2 regions of the Cupriavidus sp. HMR-1 genome follow, and region 2 is predicted to be linked to the other one. Evidence: predicted binding sites of a transcription regulator. Region 2 holds the regulator's gene; the other holds the start of a gene.
What was found. Region 2 encodes FliA, which starts transcription of late flagellar genes. Its sites were predicted from a motif close to CTAAAGTTTNNNNNNNNNNNGCCGNTA; they were not measured.

Region 1 (3,415 bases), on a different contig from region 2:
GGGTCAGGTAGTCCTTGGTGCGGTTCATCTGCGAGACTGCCAGGTCCAGCGCCTGGAACTGCTTCTGGACGCGCTTGATATTGGCATCGATGTGCTCCGACATCGAGTCATAGCGCTTGCCGAGATCCTTCACGCTCTGCTCGATACCCTTGGTCGCGGAGGTCAGCGGGCCGTTGGTACCGGTCATGGTATCCACCGCTTCAGACAAGCGGCGCGCGATCCCACCCTTCGTGCCGTCGCCGCCGAACAGCGCGGTCACGTCAGCCAGGTTTCCGGCCAACGCGGCATCCAGCTTCTTGGTGTCCACCGACATCGTGCCGTCCTTCTGCAACGTCACGCCAAGCTGGGCCAGCGTTGTCGCGGCGCCATCGCGCATCCCGGCTTCAGGGGTGTTGAGTACCGAGCGCAGCGTCGACTGGATACCGCGCAGCACGCCGTCACCGGTCAGAGCCGCCTTGGTACCGCTCTTCACGTCGAAGGCAGTCAGCTGCTTGGCGGCCGTCTGGAGGTTGTTGTAGGCAGCGGCCAGCCCCTGCACCGCAGCCTTGATACTGTCGAGGTCCTGCGTCAACGTCATCGACGTGGTGCCCGTCTTCTTGAGCGTCATCGTGACGCCCTGCGCGGCATCGGTCACCACATTGCTGGCGCTGGTGATGGCGATATCGTTGATGGTCAGTTGTGCATTCGTGGCACGCACCACTTCCTTCATGCCGCCGGCTTGCGGGCCGGCCACCGGATCGTATCCAGCAAGCGCCTGCAGTTCCGGTGACGAACCGGTGATGCGCATGCTCATCGCCTCGCCGGTCTTCTCCGAATTGAGCACCAGACGATAAGGTGTGCCGCTGCCGTCGTTGATGATGCTGGCCTTGACACCCATATTGGCCTTGTTGATCGCATCACGAATACCTTGCAGCGTCTGGTTGCTGCTGTCGATCGTCACGGTCTTGGCGGAGCCCGCGGTCGGCGTGAACGTCGGGTTCACGTATGTGCCGTATGTCGGCGATGCCGGGTCGGCGTCGTATCCGCCCGTCACGCCGAACTCGAAGGTCAGCGTGCCAGTGCCGATGACCGAATCCTGCTTGAGCTGGCCAGCGCCCGCCAGGGATTGGGCCTGTGCCAGGCTCTTGACGTTTACGTTGTAGTTGCCGGAAACCGCATTGGTGCCAGTGGCGACGGTCATCACATCGCTGTTACTGACCTGCGCCTTGACGGCGCCGAACGTATCGAGCTTGGCAAGCGAGTTGGCGGAAGCCTGGAAGGCCGACAACATGCTCTTGATCGTGCCATATCCGGATAGCTTGGCCTGGTAGGCCGTATTCTGGGTCTCCAGCGCCTTCAGCGGCAGGCGTTCCGCCGTCGCAAGCTGATCCAGGAGCGTACCCAGTTGCATGTTGGAGCCAATGCCGAGGAAATCGAGTGCAGCCATTTTCTTCAGGTCCTTCGCCGTGCGTAACTTCGATGTGATTCACCCAGACAGGCAAATGAATGTCTTTACATCCAAGGTTTACGGCGCTCGAAAGTGGCTCTTTAGCGTTTTTCGTACAAAGGCGATACAAAACAGATACACAAAGGGCGGCAACGGGTCGAACGTGAGTGCTCGCTCACACGCTATGGCTAATACGGAGGGGGACGTCTTCAGACGTCGCCTGTGTGCTGAAGCGCAGCCAGACAGAAGGTGGCGACGGTATCCGCCATCTGCTCGACGGCCCCGGGGGCCGCCGAAATGGCCCGGAAGCGGTCGTGCGTGGCCGTCAGGGTGGCCAGACCATGCGCGGCCGTCCAGACACAGAACGCCAGTTGTTCATGTGTCAGCGCGCCGGGTTCACGTCCGCCCAGACATGCAACGACGGTTTCTCGCACCCGATCGAACGAACCGGACGAGGCTTCCTGAAGCTCGGGATATTCGTCACGGCGTTCTATCGCCGGGCCGAACATCAGGTGAAAGCGCGCCGGGTACATGTGCGCGAATTCGGCGTAACCGACCAGCAGCGCACGCAGCTTGTTGGCCGGGGTATCGCGCGGAATCAGGCGCGCGCGATTGCCCTGGAAGGCGCCCAGTTCCCGGAACGCCTGCGCAGCGATGGCCGCGAGCAGGCCGTTGCGGTCCTGGAAATGGTGTGCCGGCGCGCCCGGCGACACGCCGGCCAGCTTGGCGGCTTCGCGCATGCTCATCGCCGCGATGCCTTGCGTATCGAGCAGGTGGAGTCCCCACGCGATCAGCGAGGCACGCAGGTCGCCGTGATGCCATTGTCCGGCGGGCTTGGTCGTGCCACCCGCCACCTTGCGCGTGCCGCCCTTGCGCCCGCCGTTCTGTTTCGTGCCGCCTTCGTTCATCCCTCTCGCTATCCCGCTACCCAGTTGCCATGGAAGCCGAACGGCACGCGCTGCGGCAGCTCGACGGTTGCCAGCGGACCGCGCGCGACATGCCGCGCATCGAACACCAGCAATTCGCTGCATTGTGCCGCAGCCCGCCACACCACCGCCAACAGCCAGCCATCGCCTTCGCCGCCGGGAGCGCCATCATGAGCGCCACCACGCGGCGCGATCACCGGCTCGGACGTGATATCGCCCGGCGGCAGCCAGTAGGCGTCGCGCGTGCCGTCCTGCATGTCCAGGTGCATGATGCCGTTGAGCGCGCCTTCGCCGTACTCGGGATGCGACGCGGCGAACCATCCGTGACGATAGCGGAAACCCGAAACGCGGTCGTCGATGCGTGGAAACTCCCCCGCCGTATCGTCGAGCCGTTCGGCGGTGAACCGGCGTATGTCCGACGCAAGATCGAACGTCCAGCGCGTCAGGTACGCCTGCTGCCGGGCGGGATCTCCTGGCGAGCCGTCGGCGTGGGGGAACAGGGGTGGTTCGTCGTAGACCATGACGTCCGCCAGAATGCGTTGTCCCCCTTCGCCTTCCTCCCACGCGTTCATCACATGGAACACGTAGCAGGCAGGGCCCTCGAACCACCGCACGTCGTCGGCGCCGCCACCACGCGGCAGGATGCCGATCATGGCGGGCTTCTCTGGCTCCCATGCATAGCCAGGGCCGCCGCGCTCCACGCGTGCAAGGCTGCCGGTCAGCGGCAGCACGGGGATCAGCAGATGACCCGGCGTGGCCATGAAGTCGTGGATCATGCTCGGGTACGGCGCCTGCAGACGCGCGTAATGCGTCAGGCGGCCCTGTGCATCGATCGCGCCAACCTGCACGCCCGGCGTGAGCTTGCCGTCGGCGTTGTAGCCGAAGAACAGTAGTTCGCCAGTGCGGGGGTCGGTCTTCGGATGCGCGGTGAACGGCCCCTTCAGCGGGCCATATTCCATATAGCCAAGCGTGTCGATCGCTTGAGGCGTCACAGCGGTTGGCAGGTGCGCTTCCTCAAGCGCCAGCAGCGCGCCGCCGTGCCAGATGATGTTGGTATTGGCCA
Region 2 (3,415 bases):
GGCCACGCTCGACTCCGACATCCTCGGCCCCAACGCCTACGGCTCGAGCTCGCTCGACAACTACCTGCCCAACGCCCGCGCCGACAACGCCATCGCCTACAAGGGCAAGTTCGGCGGCTTCACCGTTGGCGCTACCTACAGCTTCGGGCGCGACACCGTCAACGCCGGTCCCAGCCCCTCCGGCACCAACTGCGGCGGCGAGAACCCCGCCGACAAGACCGCCTGCCGCGAATGGTCGGCCATGCTCGGGTATGAAACCAACTGGTGGGGCATCCTGGGCGCCTATGACTCGCAGCGCGGCGGGCCCGGCGCATTCGGCGGCCTGACTTCGAGTTCGCTCAAGGATGATCGCGCCACCCTCGGTGGCTACATGCTTGTGGACCGCGCCAAGATCGGCGCCGGCTGGATCGGGCGTCGCAACGGCGCCATCGCCACGCCGCGCAGCGACATGTTCTATGCCGGTGTCGCCTACGACATCACTCCTGCGGTGACGCTCTCCGGCGAGGCGTTCTACCTCAAGTACCACAACAGCGCCGACAAGGCATGGCTGGGCGCGTTACGTGCCAGCTACGCCTTCTCCAAGCGCACGTCCGTCTACACCACGCTTGGCTATATCGACAACGGCGGCAAGCTGGCACTGTCCGTGGACAGCGCTTCCACCGGCGCATCGCCCGCGCCTGGCGGCTCGCAGTTCGGCGCAATGCTTGGCATGAAGCACGTCTTCTGACGGCACTTCATTCGTCGGCTTGAGACTGGGCTCCACCTGCCCGCTTCTGGTCATGACTGGCTGGGAGCGGGCTTTTTTTGCGACTGCAGTCCTATACCGAGCAACCCGAAGTGTCGGTGACGTGCAGATACGTGCAAATTGAACCCGTCCCCGGGCCGTTTCAATGCCGGGCCGGCTCGCTATCGGTAGCTCACCGTCACCTCGTTACTGCGGCCTTGCAGGGTGGGAGACAGCCCCCCACGGCCAGCAACCCGGTAGGCAAACACGAACCCTCCAGTCGCATCGTCGCCCGCGAACGCATCGGTCTTGCCCTGCGCGCCAGACAGCAGCACGCAGCGTCGCGCGTTGCACAGATATGCTTCCAGATCGATCGGCGGGGTACTGACGAAGCTGTAGCGCCAGCGTACCGACGTAACGATGCCGCTTGCCTGAGGCATCGTGCCTGGGGGCAACACCGGCGACGACATCGTGCGCTGACCGCGACTGGCAATCAGCGGTCCCTGCGCGGAGCTGGTCCAGGCATAACGCGACCCACTGAGCTCGTAGGTGGCGCGCACGTATGTCTGCGCATCGACCCATGTGGGGGCCAGACAAAGACACAACGCGAACGCCAGAAGATGACGCATCACAACATGCCGCGAAGCTGGTTGCGCAGCCGCGTAATGGCCTGGCTGCGGATCTGGCAGACGCGCGATTCGGTCACTTCCAGCACGGCCCCGATCTCACGCAGGTTCAACTCCTGGTCGTAGCAAAGCGAGAGCACGAGCTTCTCGCGCTCGGGCAGCTTCTCGATGGCACGGATCAGCGCATCACGCATTCCGGATTCCATCAGCACCGTGAGCGGATTCGCTTCGTCGGTCACCCCAAGGTGCCGATCCAGGAAGTCCTCTTCCCCGGAACGTTCGAAGTCCTCATAGTGCAGCAACTGGCAGCCATGGACTTCGTTGAGCAGTTCTTGATACTCCTCCAGCCCCATTTCGAGTTCCTTCGCCACTTCGGAGTCGATGGGGCTCCGGCCGAGTTTCTGCTCGAGCTGGCGCTGCGTGCGTTCGATCTTGCGTGTGAACTGGCGCAGACTGCGCGATTGCCAATCGTTGGCGCGCACCTCGTCGAGCATGGCGCCGCGAATGCGCTGGCTCGCATAGGTCTCGAATCGCGCGCCATGGTTGTCCTCGTAGCGCTTGGCGGCGTCGAGCAGGCCGATCATGCCGGCCTGGATCAGGTCGTCGATCTGCACGCTGGCCGGCAGCTTCGCCGCCAGCTGCAACGCGATGCGTCGCACCAGCGGCGCGTGCGACTTGACCACGTCTGCCTGTTCGAGCTTTCCCTGAATCGTGTACATGGTGGAACTCTCGGTAAATGCTTTCTATCGGTGCCAGCGCCGCGCAAGCATGGCCGCGGCTGACTGTCTGGCTCGGTGTCCGGTCTTGTCGACTTCTTGTTCTGGCTTCATGCGGGAACGGCCACAGCCGCTCCCTGGGGCGTTGTTTCGTGTCGCAACGGCCATGCGCCAATACCGCTGGCGATGTGACGCAGCGCGCTGGTGGATGCCGCTGCGGGATACGCCTCCACCACGCAACGGCCAAGCTGCAATGCGCGGGCCACCAGCGGGTCAATCGGCAGGTATCCGGTCAGACCAGCCTCGACGCCGAGGTACTGGCTCGCGGTACGGGCAAGATTGCGCGCCAGCGCGGCAACGGTCGCTTCGGCGGCCGCCATATTGACGACCAGATGGAAGCGGCGGCATGCGTATTCGTGATGCAGACGCTTGATGCGCGCGTAGGCCGCGGTAATCGACGTTGCCTCCGGGCGCATGACGATCACCACGTTGTGGGCGGTTGCCGCCAGAGGCGACAGCGCGCCGGTCGCATCCGTGCGCGCGTCGATCAGCACCGACCGCATGTCGGGAATCAGATCGGATAGCGCGCGGTCCATGTTCCCGGCGTCGACTTGGATATCACCTGCCGGCAGCACCGCGATGCCACTGGCAGGGCGCGTGCCAATCGCGGCGGCCGCGGTCACCCGGCCGGCCAGCGCATCGGCGAGCGTTGCGACAGGCGCGGCGCCCGACAGACGCGTGGCACGCACGCCATGGCGATCCTCGTCGACGAGCAGCACACGTTCGCCCTGCATGGCCAACGCATTGGCCAGACCCAGTGTCACCGTGGTGGCGCCCGCCCCCGCATCGGCGGCAACCACCGCGATGCGCCGGGTGACGCGCGGCGCCAGCAGACGGCGCAGGCTTTCTGCCTGATCGGAACCCATGACGTTCAAGGCTTACTCCCCTGCGACTGCCAACTGCGGCAGTCCGGCTGTCGCCTGCATTGCCGCGTCGGCAGTGATATCACCGACGGGCGCAGGCGAGGCGGTACGTCCCGGATAGTTCTCCAGCACATCCAGCAGCGCCAGCAGGCGACCCATGCCCTCGTTGAGCACGGCGCCTGGCACCGGCGCATTTGCACGTGTCGCGGCGCGGCCAGCCAGGCGCGACAGGAACGCCGGTGCAGTTGCGGTGGGGGTGTGCTGCAGGCGCAGCGTGGTCAGCCCGAGCTGGAGCGACACCATGCTGGCCCCCTGACTGTCCGACGCATCGCCGTCCTGCGCGAAGTGCTCGGCGGCATGACGCAGCGTGCGGAACTGCTCGTCCGCGGCGTTCGCCCATTGCATCCAGCGAGCGACCTGCGCGGC

Region 1: a site for FliA is predicted at 1,505-1,531, ahead of fliD (flagellar filament capping protein FliD). Genes of this name have one in related genera too.

The regions. Positions count from the first base shown of each region.
Region 1 is NZ_ANKP01000023.1:24,103-27,517, reverse strand. Features, by position in the region: gene fliD (flagellar filament capping protein FliD) at 1-1,426, opposite strand, end outside; gene D769_RS01830 (TetR/AcrR family transcriptional regulator) at 1,636-2,334, opposite strand; gene D769_RS01825 (carotenoid oxygenase family protein) at 2,343-3,415, opposite strand, start outside.
Region 2 is NZ_ANKP01000021.1:13,615-17,029, reverse strand. Features, by position in the region: gene D769_RS00775 (porin) at 1-727, shown strand, start outside; gene D769_RS00770 (flagellar protein FlhE) at 907-1,353, opposite strand; gene D769_RS00765 (RNA polymerase sigma factor FliA) at 1,353-2,069, opposite strand; gene D769_RS00760 (AAA family ATPase) at 2,177-2,992, opposite strand; gene flhF (flagellar biosynthesis protein FlhF) at 3,005-3,415, opposite strand, start outside.